Regions from separate parts of the Streptomyces sp. NPDC033136 genome, predicted to be linked through region 4. Evidence: riboswitches for the same ligand, from Rfam matches in the RefSeq annotation. Region 4 holds a riboswitch; each other region holds the start of a gene.

Evidence for each region. Region 4 has a riboswitch for cobalamin ahead of ACZ5TL_RS12645 (cobalamin biosynthesis protein). Riboswitches for the same ligand answer to the same signal wherever they lie in the genome.
Region 1: another riboswitch for cobalamin. It lies ahead of ACZ5TL_RS07565 (energy-coupling factor ABC transporter permease); the one in region 4 lies ahead of ACZ5TL_RS12645 (cobalamin biosynthesis protein).
Region 2: another riboswitch for cobalamin. It lies ahead of ACZ5TL_RS19960 (ABC transporter substrate-binding protein); the one in region 4 lies ahead of ACZ5TL_RS12645 (cobalamin biosynthesis protein).
Region 3: another riboswitch for cobalamin. It lies ahead of ACZ5TL_RS23775 (ribonucleoside-diphosphate reductase subunit alpha); the one in region 4 lies ahead of ACZ5TL_RS12645 (cobalamin biosynthesis protein).

Annotation. Positions count from the first base shown of each region.
Region 1 is NZ_JBVIPD010000003.1:407,766-412,432, reverse strand. Features, by position in the region: gene ACZ5TL_RS07580 (energy-coupling factor ABC transporter ATP-binding protein) at 1-29, opposite strand, end outside; gene cbiQ (cobalt ECF transporter T component CbiQ) at 26-775, opposite strand; gene ACZ5TL_RS07570 (energy-coupling factor ABC transporter substrate-binding protein) at 782-1,150, opposite strand; gene ACZ5TL_RS07565 (energy-coupling factor ABC transporter permease) at 1,147-1,848, opposite strand; cobalamin riboswitch at 1,879-2,063, opposite strand; gene ACZ5TL_RS07560 (serine/threonine-protein kinase) at 2,207-3,643, opposite strand; gene ACZ5TL_RS07555 (MDR family MFS transporter) at 3,864-4,667, opposite strand, start outside.
Region 2 is NZ_JBVIPD010000010.1:28,278-32,944, forward strand. Features, by position in the region: gene ACZ5TL_RS19945 (cation diffusion facilitator family transporter) at 1-310, opposite strand, end outside; gene ACZ5TL_RS19950 (ArsR/SmtB family transcription factor) at 375-734, shown strand; gene ACZ5TL_RS19955 (CoA-binding protein) at 968-1,378, opposite strand; cobalamin riboswitch at 1,460-1,649, shown strand; gene ACZ5TL_RS19960 (ABC transporter substrate-binding protein) at 1,719-2,735, shown strand; gene ACZ5TL_RS19965 (FecCD family ABC transporter permease) at 2,747-3,799, shown strand; gene ACZ5TL_RS19970 (ABC transporter ATP-binding protein) at 3,796-4,617, shown strand.
Region 3 is NZ_JBVIPD010000013.1:85,053-89,719, forward strand. Features, by position in the region: gene ACZ5TL_RS23755 (GntR family transcriptional regulator) at 1-199, shown strand, start outside; gene ACZ5TL_RS23760 (DUF3311 domain-containing protein) at 352-618, shown strand; gene mctP (monocarboxylate uptake permease MctP) at 615-2,243, shown strand; gene ACZ5TL_RS23770 (GNAT family N-acetyltransferase) at 2,316-2,822, shown strand; cobalamin riboswitch at 2,875-3,003, shown strand; gene ACZ5TL_RS23775 (ribonucleoside-diphosphate reductase subunit alpha) at 3,128-4,667, shown strand, end outside.
Region 4 is NZ_JBVIPD010000005.1:452,638-457,304, reverse strand. Features, by position in the region: gene ACZ5TL_RS12660 (class II aldolase/adducin family protein) at 1-337, opposite strand, end outside; gene ACZ5TL_RS12655 (inorganic phosphate transporter) at 792-2,033, shown strand; gene ACZ5TL_RS12650 (hypothetical protein) at 2,068-2,289, shown strand; cobalamin riboswitch at 2,423-2,561, shown strand; gene ACZ5TL_RS12645 (cobalamin biosynthesis protein) at 2,665-3,600, shown strand; gene ACZ5TL_RS12640 (cobyric acid synthase) at 3,602-4,667, shown strand, end outside.

The DNA.
Region 1 (4,667 bases), on a different contig from region 4:
CGCAGGGCGACGAGGGCGGGCTCGCTCATGTCAGCGGCCTTTCCAGTACGAAGGTGAGGACGGCCAGCGTCGCGAGCAGCGTGCAACTGGCCGCCGTGAAGCGGACGGAGACCCGGGCCTCGGGCACCAGGACCCGCAGGGTGCCGTCGTAGCCGCGCCCGGCGAGACCGGCCTGGAGGCGGGCCGCCCGGTCGAAGGCCCGGACGAACGCGGTGGCGCCCAGCCCGGCCAGGGAACGCCACTCGGCGGCCCGGCCGGTGTGGCCGAGCCGGGCGGCCTGGGCTTCCCGGATGCGGCGCACCGAGTCCAGCAGCAGGAAGCTCATCCGGTACGTCACCAGCGCGACGTCGACCACCGGCGCGGGGATGCCGGCCCGCACCAGGCGGGGCAGCAGGTCGGACATGGGCGTGGTGAAGGCGAACAGCAGCACGCCCAGGGAGGCCGCCGAGGTCCGCAGCAGCAACTCCCCGGCCCGGACGGGCCCGTCCGCGGCAAGGGAGACGAAGCCGCCCGGCCCGCCGACCTGGACGAGCAGCGTGACCGCGCCGGTCACGCAGAAGCCCAGTGGCACCCGGTAGGCCCGCCACAGCCGCCGCCCGGGCACGCCCGCCGGTCCCAGCAGCACCACCAGGGCCGTCAGGAGCACCAGCGCGGCGCCCGGCCAGGGCGGCAGGGAGATCGCCAGCACGGTCAGCCCGAGCCCGAGCACGGCCTTGTCCACAGGATGACGGCGGCGCCAGCGACTGCTGTGCGCCGCCGCGTCGATCGGCAGCACCCGGGCTCAGTCCCGCTCGGCGGCGGACTTGCCGGCGGCCTCGGAGGGCACACTCCCGACCGCCCGCTCCAGCGCCCGCTGCTCGCCCTGCCGCCGTCCCCGGTGCAGGCCGAAGTAGTAGGCGAGGACGCCGGCGCCGAGGGCCGCCTGGAGGGAGAACAAGGCCGACTCGATCTCACCGGACGGCGGCTCGTACAGCGGTGAGAACCACGGCTCGTAGTCCGGCTCGATCTCGGTGATCGCGGTCTCCGCCTCGCCGTCGGCGCCCGTGAACGGCTCCTCCTTGTGGTCGCCGAGACCGAGCGCGAGCGGCAGCGCGGCCAGCGCGGCCACGACGAGCAGCAGCACCAGGTTGATCTTCGTGTTCCTGCTCATCGGGCCACCGCCTCGGTCTCGGTCCGGGACCGCTTCGTGGTGAGCAGTACGCCCAGCCGGGTCAGTTCGCCCTTGCTGGACTGCACCAGCAGCCGCATCACGAGCACCGTCAGCAGCCCCTCGCTCACCGCGAGCGGAACCTGGGTGACGGCGAAGATGGAGCCGAACTTGCCGAGTGCGCCCAGGAATCCGCTGCCCGGGTCGGGGAACGCGAGCGCCAGCTGCACGCTGGTGACGCAGTAGGTGGACAGGTCGGCGACGAACGCGCCGGAGAACACGGCCACCATCAGCGGCGCACCGGACCGCCGTAGCAGCCTGTAGACGGCGTATCCCGCCCAGGGCCCGGCGATCGCCATGGAGAAGACGTTGGCGCCGAGCGTGGTCAGGCCGCCGTGCGCGAGCAGCAGTGCCTGGAAGAGCAGGGTGATGGTGCCGAGCACCGCCATGATGGGCGGGCGGAACAGGATGGCGCCCAGGCCCGTGCCGGTGGGGTGGGAGCAACTGCCCGTGACCGACGGCAGTTTCAGGGCGGACAGGACGAACGTGAAGGCGCCGGAGGCACCGAGGAGCAGTGTGCTCTCGGGGTGCTCCCTGACCTCACGGGTGAGCGACCGGACCCCGTGGACGACGAACGGCGCCGACGCGACGCCCCAGGCGACCGCGTGCGCCGGAGGAAGGAAACCCTCGGCAATGTGCATGGCTCAGCAGACCCTCTCCAGCACCTCGTGGATGGTTGACGCGCCTTGGCCGGTCTCCTGGCTGACGGGTACCACCGCCCGAACTCCGCCTTCCCGGGTCACTAGGACCCAGTGGCTGCCCGCGAGGGCCGGAGCCGGACTTCCCGATTCACAGTGGCGAGGGCCGCACCGGCATCACACCGGATTTCCCGTTCACCAAGGCCTGGTGACAATAAGGCCGGGGTAAGGACGATGACAAGCCGCCCACGGGGGCGCGCGAGGGGGCGTCCGCTCGCACACCGGCGCATCCCCGGCGGTTCCTCAGCGGATCCACGCGGCAGGGAGCGGGCGGCCCGGGCCGCCCGCGGACCCGATCACGTCAGTCCTCGCCGTCGTCGTCCCCGTCGTCTTCCTCGCCGTCCCCCCAGTCCTGGCGCGGCTTCTCAGGCTGCGGCTCGTCCGTCTGCTCCGGCCCGCCGCCGCCCGCTTCCTCCGTCGGGGCCGTGGCGCTCGGCGTCGGCGCGCCGGAAGCCGGTGCATCGGCCGGTGCGGGGGTCGGGGTGACATCCGTCACTGTTCCGGTGGCCGGCGTGGCGGCGGGCGCCGGGTCGGAGGTGAGCGGCGAGCCGGAGTCGGAGGAGGGGGTGGCGGCGGGACTGCTCGCGGTGGGGGAGGCGTCGGGCTCCGTGCCCTCCGTCGCGGTGCTGTCCGGAGAGAACACGCGCATGCCGATGAGCATCGCGGCGAGGAAGAGCGCAGCCGCGGCGGCCGTCACGGCCACGAGCGAGCGGTTGCCCGGGCCGCCCCGCCGCCCGGCACGGCCCGAACGCCCGGCCTGGGCCGCCCGGGCCGCGCTGCGGTGTCCCGTGGTCGCCGGCAGCGCGTACGTGGTCGGGCTGCCGGTCTCTGAGCCCCGCACGGACGCGGTGGCCGAGGGCCTGGTCTCCGGCCGGAGGGGCGGTGAGGCCTCCGGCAGCGGCTCCGGCAGTCCCCGCCAGAGGCCCGCGGCGAACCACTCGGCGGACCGCTGGGCCGTGGGCCGATCTTCGGGCTGCTTCGCCAGCAGGCCCAGGAGGTAGTTCTCGAACGCCGGCGGGAGACCGGTGACTCCGAGCTCGCGCGGCGGCACGGGGGCCGAGTCGAGATGCTGGTGCAGGAGCGCGACGGCGGTGTCCGCCTCGAACGGCGGCCGGCCGCTGAGGAGCTGGTAGAGCACGCAGCCCAGGGAGTACATGTCGGAGGCGGGACCCGCGGGCTTGCCCAGGGCCCGTTCGGGCGCGAGGTAGAGACCGGTGCCGACGATCTGTCCGGTGGCGGTGAGCGCGGCCCCCGGGTCGTCGAGGAAGCGCGCGATGCCGAAGTCGCCGATCTTCAGGGTGCCGCCCGCGTCCAGCAGCAGGTTCGCGGGCTTGACGTCCCGGTGCACGATGCCCTGCGCGTGCGCGGCGGCGAGCCCGGCGGCGGCCTGTGCGGCGAGCTCGGCCACCCGCTCGGCGGCGAGCGCCCCGGAGGCGGACAGCACCCCGGCGAGACTGTCGCCCTCCACCAGCTCCATCACCAGATACAGCCGGTTGTCGAACTCGCCGAAGTCCAGGACACCGACGACGTTGGGATGGTTGAGGCGCCCGGCGGTCTGGGCCTCCAGACGGAACCGGGAGGCCGCCGTGGCGTCGGTGTCCTGGGGGAGCAGCAGCTTGACGGCCACCGCTCTGGCGAGCGTCTCGTCGTACGCACGCCAGACCTCTCCCATTCCACCGCGCCCGATCTCAACATCCAGCCGGTAGCGGCCCGCTAGCAGCACTCGTCCTCGCATCATGCTTGTGGGAAGGTCGTAGCCGCAGACCGAACTTCCCGCATCCGCACGGGGATTGGCGGGGGTGCCGCAGCCGACCCAGGATACTGGCGCCGCGTGACCACCGATCTCCGCAGCGGTGTCCCCGGCCGGTACGGTCCCGGAATTCCCGGAGCGGAGAGGCCGCCCTCTCAAGTGACGCTCCCGCGCGCGTGGTTGCCGGGCCGGTGTCCTCGGTGGCGGCTCAGGACACCGTGGCCGTCGCCCCCTCCCGGCGCGGCAGCAGGGCCACCGCCAGGGCCGGTACGGCCGAGAGGACCAGCCACGGCACGGCCGTCGGAAGGCCCAGGTCGAGCAGGGAGCCGGTGGCCGCGCTGCCCGCGAGGACGATCAGACCGGAGACGGAGGACAGCGCGCCCATGTAGAGGCCGAGCCGGCCCTCCTCGGCGAGGTCGGGCACCCATGCGCGAGCGGCCGGCACCACCAGCATCTGCCCCACGGTGAGCAAGATCACGAAGCCCGCGGCCGGTACCAGCCCGGCGGCACCCGTCCAGCCGGCGGGGCGCGCGGCGGCCACCACCGCGAAACCGGACGCGATCAGCAGCAGCCCGGCGGCCATGGAGCGGCGCAGATCGAGCCGGTCACCCGCCCAGCGGGTCACCGGCAGCTGCGTGCCCACCACGAGCACCGAGGACAGGGCGAACAGCCAGGACAGCGGGGCCTGAGAGCCCGCCGCGCGCTGCACCTCGTCCGGCAGGGCCAGATACAGCTGGTTGTAGGCGAGCAGGTACGTGCCGTACGCGCAGCACAGGGCCAGGAAGCGGCGGTTGCGCAGCAGCAGCCGCACCCCGCCCCGCTCCCGGACGCGGACCCGGCCGGGAATGTGCTGCGGCATCAGCCACACGTGCCCGGCCAGGACCAGCACGAAGACGGCGGCGCCGGCCAGGCACGCGGTGCGGAAGTCGACGGCGAGCAGCAGCGCCCCGAGGAGAGGCCCGGCGAAGGCCCCGACCTGGCCGGCCACGCTGAACAGCGCCAGCACCCGGGT
Region 2 (4,667 bases), on a different contig from region 4:
CGGAGAGGGCCACCACCACCGCCTGGGCCAGGGCCGTCACGCCGAGCACCGCGAGCGAGACCCAGAGCGCCCGCATCCCGCGGGCCGACGACTCCAGGGTGGAGTCGACCTTGCCGGCCGTCTCGTGGGAGTGCGGGGTGAGGACGTGGGCCATCCGGTGGAGCAGGCCGTGCCCGTGGCCCCCGTCGTGCCCGTGCCCGTCGTCGTGCCCGTGGCCCCCGCCGTGCCCGTGCCCGTCCTCGTGCCCGTGGCCCCGGTCGTGCCGGTGTCCGTGGTCATGAGGGTGGGAATGCTCGTGCCGGTCGCTCACGTGGGTCCCCTTCCGGTGCGCGTGTGAGTGGACGTGCACACGCCCACGGGGCCATTATGTGCGTATGAGCGCACGCATGCACCTGTCATCTGCGCACGATGCGCATCCGCGCAGTCCCGGCGAGGAGCAGTTCGCGCTCGCCGCCGAACTGCTCGCCCTGCTCGGGGACCGGACGCGGCTCGCCCTGCTGCACGCACTGACAGGGTCGGAAGCCGACGTCACGACGCTCACCCAGGCGTGCGGGGCGGCGCGGCCGGCCGTCAGCCAGCACCTGGCGCGACTGCGCCTCGCGGGCCTGGTGGACACGCGCAAGGAGGGCCGCCGGGTGGTCTACTCACTCCGCGACGGCCATCTGCGCCGGCTGGTGGACGAGGCGCTGAACGTGGCCGACCACCGCCTCAGCGACCGGCCCCCGCACGACTGAGTCAGTACCGCGCGGCCGCCCCGAGGTACTGCTCGCCGGAGCCCGGGAGCGGCAAGGCACGGGTCATGCGGCTCGTCATGGAGGCCGGTCTCAGTGGGCGGGCGCCTCCGCGACGGCCCGTCCTCGATGCCCCGCCCCATCTCCCCGGGCCGGGACGCCAACGCCCGGGCCCAGTGGTGGATCGCCGGCCACCGCGGATGAGCAGCCGTCGAGGTCACGCCCGAGCAGGGGGATCACTGCCCGAGCAGGGGGATCTCGATCGCTGGGCAGCGGTCCATCACCATGTCCAGGCCCGCGGCGCGGGTCCGCTCGTACGCCGCCTCGTCGACGACACCGAGCTGGAACCACACGGCCCTGGCGCCCTTCGCGACCGCCTCGTCGGCGACCGCTCCGGCGAGGTCGCTGTTCACGAACACGTCCACGACGTCCACCTCGAAGGGGATGTCCGCCAGGCTCGCGTACCCCTGCTCGCCGTGCACCGTCTCGGCCTTCGGATGCACCGGCACGACGCGCTTGCCGAAGCGCTGGAGGACGGCGGCGACCCCGTACGCCGCGCGCCGCTGGTTCGACGACAGGCCCACCACGGCCCAGGTGTCGCCGAGTCCGGCGAGAATCCTGCGGATCGTTGCCTCGTCGCCGTACACAGGCTGCCTCCTCGGACGTCGTGGACGACCTGCTGTGCGCACAACGACGCGAGGTGCGCGGTCATTCCCCCGGTGCCCCCGTGATAGCTTGCCGAGGCCAGTCGAACCCATGTACGTGGGTCAGGGAATCCGGTGCGAATCCGGAACTGACGCGCAGCGGTGAGGGGGACGGGCGGGGCCTCGGCCACTGGACTCCCTCGCGGAGGTCCGGGAAGGCGCTCCGATCCGGATGAACCCGAGTCCGAAGACCTGCTGGCGGCCCCCGCGGCCGCACGCGGCGGGGGAGCACCGTACGACCGGGCTCCGCGATCGAGCCCTCGACGACTGAGGACTGGTTCCCGTGTCCCTCGCCCGACCCGCCCGTGCCGCCGTGCTGCTCGCGGTCGGCTCCCTGCTCCTGACCGCCTGCGGCGACGCGAAGCCCGCCCCCGCGAAAGCCGCCGTCACCCTCGGCAACTGCGGCCACGAGGTCCGCGTCGAGGCCGCGCCGCGGCACGCCGTCTCCCTCAACCAGGGCACCACCGAGATCCTGCTCTCCCTCGGCCTCGCCGACCGCCTCGCGGGTACCGCCACCTGGACCGACCCGGTGATGAAGGGGCTGGAGAAGGCCGAGGCGAAGGTGCCGCGCATCGCCGAGAACAACCCGTCCTTCGAACGGGTCCTGGACGCCGGCCCCGACTTCGTCGCCGCCTCCTTCGTCTCCACCCTCGGCAAGGGCGGCGTCGCCACCCGCGAGCAGTTCGAGAAGCTCGGCGTCCCCACGTACGTCTCCCCGTCCGACTGCGCCGGCAAGGACAACTCGGGGGGCGGCGACGGAGCACGCGACAGAGCCCTGGGCATCGACACCGTGTACGGCGAGGTACGGGATCTCGCGGCCGTGTTCGGGGTGAGGGAACGCGGCGAGGAACTCGTGGCGTCCCTCCGGCAGCGCATGACGAAGGCCACCTCCGGCATCGACGCCCACGACGTCACCCTCCTGTACTGGTTCGCCAACTCCGAGTCGCCCTACATGGCGGGCTGTTGCGGAGCGCCGGGCATCATCACCCGGGCCCTCGGCGCGAAGAACGCCTTCGACGACACGCACGAGGAGTGGCCGCAGATCAACTGGGAGACGGTCGCCGACCGTGACCCCGACGTCCTCGTCATCGGCGACCTGACCAGGAAGTCACAGACCGCCGAGTCGGCCGCGCGGAAGATCGCCTTCCTGGAGTCCAACCCGGTCACCAGGACCATGGACGCCGTCCGGCACAAGCGGTACGTGCTGCTCAGCGGGCAGGCCATGAACCCGACCATCCGCACGGTCGAGGGCGTGGAGCAGGTCGCCGCCGGGCTGCGCCGGTTCGGGCCGGCCAAGTGACCGACCGGGACCTGCCGGAGGTCACGGCCCCGGCGTCCGGGATCCGGACCCGCCGTGGGTCCGGGCTCGCGCTGGGCGCTGCCGGGGCCCTCGCGCTCGTCGTCTCCCTCGCCGTGTCCCTCACCATCGGGCCCGCCGACATCAGCGTCGCCGACGTGTGGTCCGTCGTGGCCGCCCACCTCGGCCTCGGCAGCTCGGAGCTGACGCCGATCCGGGACGGGATCGTCTGGCAGCTGCGGCTGCCCCGCACCCTGCTCGCGGCCGTGTGCGGGGCCGGACTCGCCGTGTGCGGGGCGGTGATGCAGTCGCTGCTGCGCAACCCGCTCGCCGATCCGTTCGTGCTCGGGGTGTCCTCGGGCGCCTCCACCGGCGCGGTCCTGGTCGTCGTGCTCGGCGTGGGAGGCGGCGCCCTCCCGGTGTCCGCGGGCGCGTTCCTCGGCGCCCTGGTCTCCTTCGCGCTGGTGCTGCTGCTCAGCCACACCCTCGGCGGCACCACCGACCGGGTCGTCCTCGCGGGCGTCGCCGCCATGCAGCTGTTCTCCGCGCTCACCTCCTTCGTCGTGATGACCGCCGCCGACGCCGAGACGACCCGGGGCGTGCTCTTCTGGCTCCTCGGCTCGCTCGGCGGCGCGGGCTGGACCGACGTCTGGCTGTGCCTGGCCGTCCTGGCCGTGACGCTGGTCGTGTGCCTGGCGTACGCCCGTACCCTCGACGCCTTCGCTTTCGGGCAGGACGCGGCGGCCGCGCTCGGGGTGTCCGTGGCCCGCACCCGGCTGGTGCTGCTGTGCGTCACGGCCCTGCTCACGGCGGCGCTGGTCAGTTCGGCCGGGGCGATCGGCTTCGTCGGGCTGGTCCTGCCGCATGCCGCCCGGGCCCTGGCCGGCCCCGGGCACGCCCGGCTGCTGCCGGTCACGGCCCTGGCCGGGGCGGTGTTCCTGGTGTGGGTGGACACGCTGGCCCGTACGGTGCTGGACCCGCAGGAGGTTCCGGTGGGGGTGGTGACGTCGCTGATCGGGGTGCCGGCGTTCGTGGTGGTGCTCTACCGGACGCGGAGGGTGCGGTGAAGGGGGCAGGGGCGGCGGCGAGCGGGGCGGCGACGGCGGTGAGCGGGGCCGGGCTGCGGGCCGACCGGGTAGGCCGCCGTGCCGACGGACGCCTGATCCTCGACGACGTCGTCCTCGCGCCGGAGACCGGCTCCACGGTCGGTGTCCTCGGCCCCAACGGCTCCGGCAAGTCCACACTGCTGCGACTGCTGGCCGGGCTGCTCACGCCGACCACCGGAGTCGTCACGCTCGACGGCACGCCGCTGGACGGCCTGCCCCGCCGTACGGTCGCCCGCCGCCTCGCCATGGTGGAGCAGCAGTCGGACACACAGGTCGAGCTGACGGTCGAGGACGTCGTACGGCTGGGCCGCGTGCCGCACCGCCGCGCCTGGACACCCGCCTCGGCTGACGACGCGCGGGCGGTACGCGCCGCCCTGGCGCGCACGGGCCTCGCCGGCCGGGCCGGCCAGCCCTGGCACACCCTCTCGGGCGGCGAACGCCAGCGGGTGCAGATCGCCCGCGCGCTGGCCCAGGAACCCCGCGAACTCCTCCTGGACGAGCCGACCAACCACCTCGACATCCACCACCAGCTCGACCTGCTCGCCCTGGTCACGGGCCTGCCGGTCACGACCGTCGTCGCCCTGCACGACCTCAACCTCGCGGCGATGTACTGCGATCAGGTCGTGGTGCTGCGCGAGGGTCGGGTGGTGGCGGGCGGCACCGCGCGGGACGTGCTCACCCAGGAGCTCATCGCCGAGGTGTACGGGGTGCGGGCGGACGTCCGGTGCGAAGGCCCCGAGGGGCGGCCCCACGTGCGGTTCCTGGGAACCCTGGACTGAGCGGACCCGGCCCACGCCAAGAAGGGGCCTGTCCGCCACGGTGGCCGGGA
Region 3 (4,667 bases), on a different contig from region 4:
GGAGGCCGAGGAAACCATCGAGACGTCGCTGGCCACCCCGCGCGAGGCCGGCCTGCTCGGCACGGACGTGGGCCTGCCCATGCTGATGCTGTCCCGGCACTCCCTGGACCGGGAGGGCCGGCCGGTGGAGTGGGTGCGCTCGGTGTACCGGGGGGACCGGTACAAGTTCGTGGCGCGCCTGAAGCGGCCTCAGGAGTAGCTGAACCGCTGCGGTGGCCGTTGAGGGCCCATTCCCTGTTGGTACCGCATATGGGGTACCGCATTACGGACGAGGGGTTCCGCTGTCGCCGCACCCTGACCTAGATTGCCTGCGCATCGCAGAGGTGATCATCGAGGGGACGGAGCCGCCTGATGTCGCAAGCCCCGGAAGCCAGCAGAGGGCCGGTGGTGACGCCTGTGCGCGTCGTCATCGGCTTCTGCCTCATAGCGCCCTTCGTGGCCATGCTGTGGGTCGGCTCGTACACCAGGATGGACCCGGCCTTCATCGGGATCCCGTTCTTCTACTGGTACCAGATGGCGTGGGTGCTGATCTCCACCGTCCTGACGGTGATCGCCTACAAGCTGTGGCAGCGTGACCAGCGCGCCCGCTCGGCCACGAAGGGCGGTGCGTCGGAGTGAAGGACGGCGTGAACGGCGTCGCGCTCGCCGTCTTCATCTTCTTCTTCCTGCTCGTCACCGTCATGGGCTTCCTGGCCGCGCGCTGGCGCAAGGCCGAGAACGAGCACAGCCTCGACGAATGGGGTCTGGGCGGCCGCTCGTTCGGCACCTGGGTCACCTGGTTCCTGCTCGGCGGCGACCTGTACACGGCGTACACCTTCGTCGCCGTCCCCGCGGCGATCTACGCGGCGGGCGCGGCCGGCTTCTTCGCGGTGCCCTACACGATCCTGGTGTACCCGCTGATCTTCACCTTCCTCCCCCGTCTGTGGTCGGTGTCCCACAAGCACGGGTACGTCACGACCTCCGACTTCGTGCGCGGCCGCTTCGGCTCCAAGGGCCTCTCCCTGGCCGTGGCCCTCACCGGCATCCTCGCGACGATGCCGTACATCGCGCTCCAACTGGTCGGCATCCAGGCCGTGCTGGACGTGATGGGCGTCGGCGGCGGCGAGAACACCAACTGGTTCATCAAGGACCTGCCGCTGCTGATCGCCTTCGGCGTGCTGGCGGCGTACACGTACTCGTCCGGTCTCCGTGCGCCCGCGCTCATCGCGTTCGTGAAGGACACCCTGATCTACATCGTCATCGCGGTGGCGATCATCTACATCCCGATCAAGCTGGGCGGCTTCGACGAGATCTTCGCCAAGGCGGGCGAAGCGTACAGCCAGACCAACCCGGCGACAGGCGCGCCGCGCGGTGCGCTGGTGCCGGCGGAGGCGGGGCAGTGGACTTACGCCACGCTGGCGCTGGGCTCCGCGCTCGCGCTCTTCATGTACCCGCACTCGATCACGGCGACGCTGTCCTCGAAGAGCCGTGAGGTGATCCGCCGCAACACCACGATCCTGCCGCTCTACTCGCTGATGCTGGGCCTGCTCGCGCTGCTCGGCTTCATGGCGATCGCGGCCGGCGTCAAGGTGCAGAACGGGCAGCTGGCGATCCCGCAGCTGTTCGAGAACATGTTCCCCGACTGGTTCGCGGGCGTGGCCTTCGCGGCGATCGGCATCGGGGCCCTGGTCCCGGCGGCCATCATGTCCATCGCGGCCGCGAACCTCTTCACCCGCAACATCTACAAGGACTTCATCAAGCCCGACGCCACACCCGCGCAGGAGACCAAGGTCTCCAAGCTGGTGTCCCTGCTGGTGAAAGTCGGCGCGCTGGCCTTCGTCCTCACGATGGACAAGACGGTCGCCATCAACTTCCAGCTCCTGGGCGGCATCTGGATCCTGCAGACCTTCCCGGCGCTGGTCGGCGGCCTGTTCACCCGCTGGTTCCACCGCTGGGCCCTGCTCGCGGGCTGGGCGGTCGGCATGCTCTACGGCACGGTCGCCGCGTACGGCGTCGCCTCCCCGACCCAGAAGCACTTCGGCGGCTCCTCGAAGGAGATCCCCGGCATCGGCGAGATCGGCTATATCGGCCTCACGGCGTTCGTCCTGAACGTGGTGGTGACGGTGGTCCTGACGTTCGTCCTCAAGGCCCTGAAGGCCCCCGACGGCATCGACGAGACCAAGCCGGAGGACTACACGGCGGACGCGGGCGACCCGGGGGTTCAGGTGGAGCTTCCGCCGGCGACGGCGGGCACCTCGCACTGAGTCGCAGGTGACAGCGGGCCGTCGGTGAGAAACCGGCGGCCCGTTGTCATACCCGTCCCGCAGACTCGGACCATGGACATTCTCATCCGGCGAGTGAAGCCCACCGAGTACGGCGCCCTCGGCGAGATCACCGCCCAGGCCTACCTGAAGGACGACCTCCTCGACTTCGGTGAGAGCGACGGTTACCTCGGGGAACTCAAGGACGTGGCCAAGCGGGCCGCCGCCGCGGACGTCCTGGTGGCCACCCGGGGCGAACACCTCCTCGGTGGCGTCACCTTCGTTCCCGCCGGCGGTCCCATGGCCGACATCGCCCTGCCCGGAGAGGCCGAGATACGGATGCTCGCCGTCGCCCACGAGGCCCGCGGCCGCGGCGCCGGAGAGGCCCTCGTCCGCGCCTGCGTCGACCGCGCCCGCGCGACGTGCGGCTGCGTCCGCGTCGTCCTGTCGACGCAGCGAACCATGCACGCCGCCCACCGCATCTACGAACGTCTCGGCTTCGTCCGTGTCCCGGAGCGCGACTGGAACCCGATTCCGGAGCTCGACGACATCACTCTCCTCACCTACGAGTTGACACTGTGAAACCATCTCGGCACTACATCTAGGGGTGCTTTCTCTGCCCGGCACAAGATGTATGCTCATGCTCGCTGTCGCCGCAGGGGAATCCGGTGGGAATCCGGAACTGTCCCGCAACGGTATACCCATGCCTGTTCATGCATGTATGGGAGTCAGTCCGAGGACCTGCCGACAGCGCGCCCGGCCGTCCGGCCGGTGTGCCCTGACGTCCGGGCCTCGTGGAATGGGCCGGTGGACGCGACGCCGCGTGCGCTCGCGTGCTGCCCCCTGCCCTCGACGAGGCCCCCGTGCCGAGCGAGGGAGAGCCCCACGTGACCATCGCGCCTGCGGAACCGGTCTCAGCCGCCGAAGAAGCGCACGACGCTCCCGGTGCCGCCCTGTTGCGGACCCTGACCGAGCTGACCGCCGACCTCCCCGACGCCGACCCGGGCCGGGTCGCCGCCGCCGCGCTGCGCGGCCGGTCCGCGCGGGCTGACGCGTCGGAGTTGCGCGAGCTGGCGACGGAGGCGGCCGCCGGTCTCATCTCCGAGGACCCCGCCTACTCCCGGCTGGCCGCCCGGCTGCTGACCATCGGCATCCGCGCGGAGGCCGCCTCCCAGGGCGTAACGTCCTTCACGGAGTCGGTCGCCGTGGGCCACCGCGAGGGCCTTATCGCCGACCGCACCGCCGAGTTCGTCCGGCTGCACGCGGCCCGCCTCGACGCCCTGATCGACACCGCCGCCGACGACCGTTTCGGCTACTTCGGCCTGCGCACGCTCCACAGCCGCTATCTGCTCCGGCACCCGATCACCCGCCAGGTGATCGAGACGCCGCAGCACTTCATGCTGCGGGTCGCCGCCGGTCTCGCCGAGGACGACACCACCCGCGCGCTGGACGAAGTGGCCGCGCTCTACGGGCTGATGAGCCGCCTCGACTACCTCCCCTCCTCCCCCACCCTCTTCAACTCCGGCACCCGGCATCCCCAGATGTCGTCCTGCTACCTCCTCGACTCCCCCAAGGACGAGCTGGACTCCATCTACGACCGGTACCACCAGGTGGCCCGGCTGTCGAAGCACGCCGGCGGCATCGGCATCGCCTACTCCCGCATCCGCGCCCGGGGTTCGCTGATCCGCGGCACCAACGGCCACTCCAACGGCATCGTCCCGTTCCTGAAGACCCTCGACGCCTCGGTCGCCGCCGTGAACCAGGGCGGCCGCCGCAAGGGCGCCGCCGCGGTGTACCTGGAGACCTGGCACTCCGACATCGAGGAGTTCCTGGAACTGCGCGACAACACCGGCGAGGACGCCCGCCGTACGCACAACCTGAACCTGGCCCACTGGATCCCGGACGAGTTCATGCGCCGCGTGAACGCCGACGGGCAGTGGTCGCTGTTCTCCCCCGCGGACGTGCCCGAGCTGGTCGACCTGTGGGGCGAGGAGTTCGACGCCGCGTACCGGGCGGCCGAGGCGAAGGGCCTGGCGAAGAAGACGCTGCCCGCCCGCGAGCTGTACGGCCGCATGATGCGCACCCTCGCGCAGACCGGCAACGGCTGGATGACCTTCAAGGACGCTGCCAACCGCACCGCCAACCAGACGGCCGAGCCGGGCCACGTCGTGCACTCCTCCAACCTCTGCACGGAGATCCTCGAGGTCACCAACGACGGGGAGACGGCGGTCTGCAACCTGGGATCGGTCAACCTCGGCGCGTTCGTCGACCGGGCGGGCGGGGGCATCGACTGGGAGCGGCTGGACGAGACGGTCCGTACGGCCGTGACGTTCCTCGACCGGGTCGTGGACATCAACTTCTACCCGACCGAACAGGCAGGCCGGTCGAACGCCAGGTGGCGTCCCGTCGGCCTCGGAGCCATGGGTC
Region 4 (4,667 bases):
GGTAGACCGCGAGGTGCATGGGCAGTTCGCTGGTCGGGACGAGCGTGCCGAGGACCTGCCGGCCGTCGAGGCCGACGCCGGTCACGTCGCCGGGCGTCAGGTGGTCGTAGGGGACGCCCGACGGTGTGACCAGGACGGTGTCGTCGACGCGTACCGAGACGTTGCCCGACGTGCCGACGACGAGTCCCTCGGAGACCGTCCGGCGGGCCGTGGCGAGCAGGTCCTCCCAGGCGCCGGCCTCCTCGGGACGCACGTCCCTGCGCCGCGGCTCCCCCGCGTCCGGTCCGCCGTCCCGTACGCCCCTCGTGCCCGGCTCGTCGTCTCGCTGCTCAGCCATGCGGCGATCCTGCCAGGCAGGGTCCCGACGAGCCGCAGGACGGGGGCACTTCCGGCCGGAGGCCGACCGCCCGCCGGGGCCGGTCGGCGCGCCGATGCCGCGGGGGTCGAGATCGCATACAACCCGTATGACAAGAAACACATGTGCTACGCCCTGAGCACGGCGCGAGCGGGCATGCTGCCGGATGGTCCAGGACGGCCGGCCTGGACCATCCGGCAGCACGACGACGTCAGCGGCCCCCTGCCGGGCGACCGGAACGTCTTCAACGGGTCACTCGATCGGCTGAAGTGGTTCGCCGGAGGCGCCTTGATCGCGGGGGCGCGGGGAGCCTGACAGCACGGTGGAACGGCAACCCTCCGATGTGGACACCCCTGCGCCCCTCCCAGTTCACCTTCCGTTCACTCGGGTTACCTACGTTCGTCCAGCCAATGACCTCGAACGATTGCCTGGGTAAATGGAAAGCTTCTCGCTGATCCTCGCGATTGTGGTGGTAACCGCACTCGCGTTCGATTTCACGAACGGTTTCCACGACACCGCGAACGCGATGGCCACGACCATTTCCACGGGTGCCATGAGGCCCAAGGCCGCCGTCGCCATGTCCGCCGTCCTCAACCTGGTCGGCGCCTTCCTGTCCGTGGAGGTCGCCAACACGATCTCCAAGGGGCTCGTCGACGAAGCCGGCATCCGTCCCGAGGTCATCTTCGCCGCCCTGGTCGGAGCGATCCTCTGGAACCTGCTGACCTGGCTGGTCGGTCTGCCGTCCAGCTCCTCGCACGCCCTCATGGGCGGTCTGATCGGCGCCACGGTCGCCTCGGCGGGCATCGGCGCGGTGCACGGCGACGTGCTCGTCACCAAGGTCCTGATCCCGGCGATCGCAGCTCCGCTGGTCGCGGGCCTCGCGGCGATGCTGGCCACCCGGCTGACGTACTCCCTCGGCAAGAAGGCCGACGGCGAGGCGTCCAGGAAGGGCTACCGGTCCGGCCAGATCGCCTCCGCGGGCCTGGTCTCCCTGGCGCACGGCACCAACGACGCGCAGAAGACGATGGGTGTCATCACCCTCGCCCTGGTCGCCGGCGGCGCCGTCGCACCCGACTCCGACCCGCCCATGTGGGTCATCCTCTCCGCGGGCATCGCGATCGCGCTCGGCACCTACCTGGGTGGCTGGCGCATCATCCGCACCATGGGCAAGGGCCTGACCGACCTCCAGCCGCAGCAGGGCTTCGCCGCCCAGACCAGCGCGGCCACGGTCATCCTGGCCTCCTCCCACCTCGGCTTCTCCCTGTCCACCACCCACTCCGTGTCCGGCTCGGTGATGGGCGCGGGGCTCGGCCGCAAGGGCGGTGTCGTCCGCTGGTCGACCGCGACGCGGATGTTCGTCGCGTGGGGTCTGACGCTGCCGGCGGCCGCGCTGGTGGCCGCGATCGCCGAGTACGTCACCGGTTTCGGCGACTGGGGCACCGCGGCGGTGGCCGTCTTCCTCGTCGCCTCCAGCGCGGCGATCTGGATGCTGTCCCGGCGTGAGGTCGTCGACCACACCAACGTCAACGACACCGACGAGACGGAGCCCGCCGGTGTGGTGACCACGGCGATGGCCGCGGTGACGCCGCCGCCGACCGGCACGGCGACGGAGGACCCGGCGTCGTTCCCGGCCCAGGCCGCCTCCGAGCGGACGCCCTCGCCGACCACCACGGTCTGACCCCGCCCACCGGTAACAAGGAAGAGTCTCCGATATGAAGATCGACTGGGCGTCCCTCGGCTCCGTCTTCGGCGTCAGCCTCGTGGTCACCGTGGCCCTCGTGGGCCTGTTCACCCTCGGCATCACCGGCCTGTCCCGCCGCGAGCGGGCGGTGGCCCAGGGCGGCTCCGCGGGCCTCGCGGTCACCGGCGCGTACGCGTGCTTCGCGGCGTGCGCGGCTGCCGTGGTGTACGGGATCTACCTGATCGTGGCCTGACGGCCCGACCGCGCGACGCATCCGACCGGGCGGCACAGGACTTTGGTCCTGTGCCGCCCGGTCGTCGTGTGTGCCCGGGGGGCGATGTGGGGTTCTCCACACTCTCCCCTCGCAGGTCAACGGCAAGTTGACGGCGGTTCGCGGCCGTGGTGGACTGCCGGGGCCAGTACGGCGGCAGGAGAGGAAGCCGGTGCGAGTCCGGCGCGGTCCCGCCACTGTCACCGGGGTAGCAATCCCCGGGAGCCAGGAACTCTCACCGCCGGTCTAGTCGAACCAGGGCGCGGACACCCTGAGTGAGGACACATATCGCCATGCGCGGCTGCCGATCAAGGTTCAGCACCCCACCCCTGCCCGCCCTTTCGGCCGGCTGAGCCCATGGGTGCCGGTCGCGTCTTCGCGTACGGCGCCGCCGCCGGTCTGATCGGTGACCTGCTGCTCGGCGATCCTCGCCGGGGGCATCCGGTCGCCGTGTTCGGGCGGGCCGCTGCTGCCGTGGAACGGGTGTTGTGGCGGGACCACCGCGGGTGGGGCGCCCTGCACACCGCCGTGTGTACGGGAGGGACCGTCGCCGTCGGGTCCGTCGCCGCGCGTGCCGTGCGGACCTCCCCCGTCGCCTCCGTCGTCCTGACCGGTGCCGCCACCTGGGCGGTCGTCGGGGGGACTTCACTCGCCCGGGAGGCGCGGGCCATCGGGCGCGCCCTGGAGACCGGGGACGTCGAGGCGGCCCGGGCGCGGCTGCCCCATCTGTGCGGGCGGGACCCGCAGGCCCTCGACGCCGACGGGATCGCCCGGGCCGTGGTCGAGTCCGTCGCCGAGAACACCTCCGACGCGGTGGTGGGGGCGCTGGTGTGGGGAGCCGTCGGCGGGGTGCCCGGGCTGCTCGGCTTCCGGGCCGTCAACACCCTGGACGCCATGGTCGGGCACAAGTCGGCCCGGTACCGGCGCTACGGGTGGGCCTCGGCGCGGCTGGACGACCTCGCCGGATGGCCGGGGGCGCGGCTGACCGCCGTACTCGCGGCGCTGGCCGGGCCGGATCCGCGCGGGGCCGTACGCGCCTGGCGGGCGGACGCGGCGAAGCATCCGAGTCCCAACGCCGGGCCCGTGGAGGCCTCTTTCGCCGGGGCGCTCGGGGTACGGCTGGGCGGGACGCTCTCGTACGGCGGGCGGGCGGAGCACCGGCCCGTGCTGAACACCGGGGGGCGTGCCGTCGGCACGCACGACGTCGCGCGGGCCGTGCGGCTCTCGCGGCGCGTCACCTGGCTGGCGCTCGGCGTGTGCGCCGGAGCGCGGCTGCTGAAGAGGGGGACATGACATGAGCGGTGGGCTTCTCGTCGCCGGCACCACCTCCGACGCCGGCAAGAGCGTCGTGACGGCCGGGATCTGCCGTTGGCTGGTGCGGCAGGGCGTCAAGGTCGCGCCCTTCAAGGCGCAGAACATGTCCCTGAACTCGTTCGTGACGAGGGAGGGCGCCGAGATCGGACGGGCGCAGGCCATGCAGGCCCAGGCCTGCCGGGTCGAGCCGACCGCGCTGATGAATCCCGTGCTGCTCAAGCCCGGTGGCGAGCAGAGCAGCCAGGTCGTGCTGCTGGGCAAGCCCGTCGGTGAACTCAGCGCGCGGGGCTACCACGGAGGACGGCAGCAGAAGCTGCTCGGGACGGTGCTGGACTGTCTGGAGCAGTTGCGGGGCACGTATGACGCGGTGATCTGTGAGGGGGCCGGTTCTCCCGCCGAGATCAATCTGCGGCGGACGGACATCGTCAACATGGGTATCGCCCGGGGCGCCGGGCTCCCCGTGCTCGTCGTCGGCGACATCGACCGGGGCGGTGTCTTCGCCTCGTTCTTCGGGACCGTCGCGCTGCTGTCGCCGGAGGACCAGAGCTGCGTCGCCGGGTTCCTCGTCAACAAGTTCCGCGGGGACGTCTCCCTGCTGGAGCCGGGCCTGGACATGCTGCAGGGGCTCACCGGGCGGCGTACGTACGGCGTTCTGCCCTTCCGGCACGGGCTCGGGATCGACGAGGAGGACGGGATGGGGGTCTCCCTGCGGGGGGCGGTGCGGGAGTCCGTCGTCGCCCCGCCCGTCGGCGAGGACGTGCTGCGGGTCGCGGTGTGTGCCGTGCCGCTCATGTCCAACTTCACCGACGTGGACGCCCTGGCCGCCGAGCCGGGGGTCGTGGTGCGGTTCGTGGACCGGCCCGAGGAGCTGGCCGACGCCGACCTCGTCATCGTGCCCGGCACCCGCGGGACGGTCCGCGCCCTGGAGTGGCTGCGCGAACGGGGTCTTGCCCAGGCCCTGGTCCGCAGGTCCGCCGAGCAGCGGCCCGTCCTCGGCGTCTGCGGCGGCTTCCAGCTCCTCGGCGAGCACATCGAGGACGACGTCG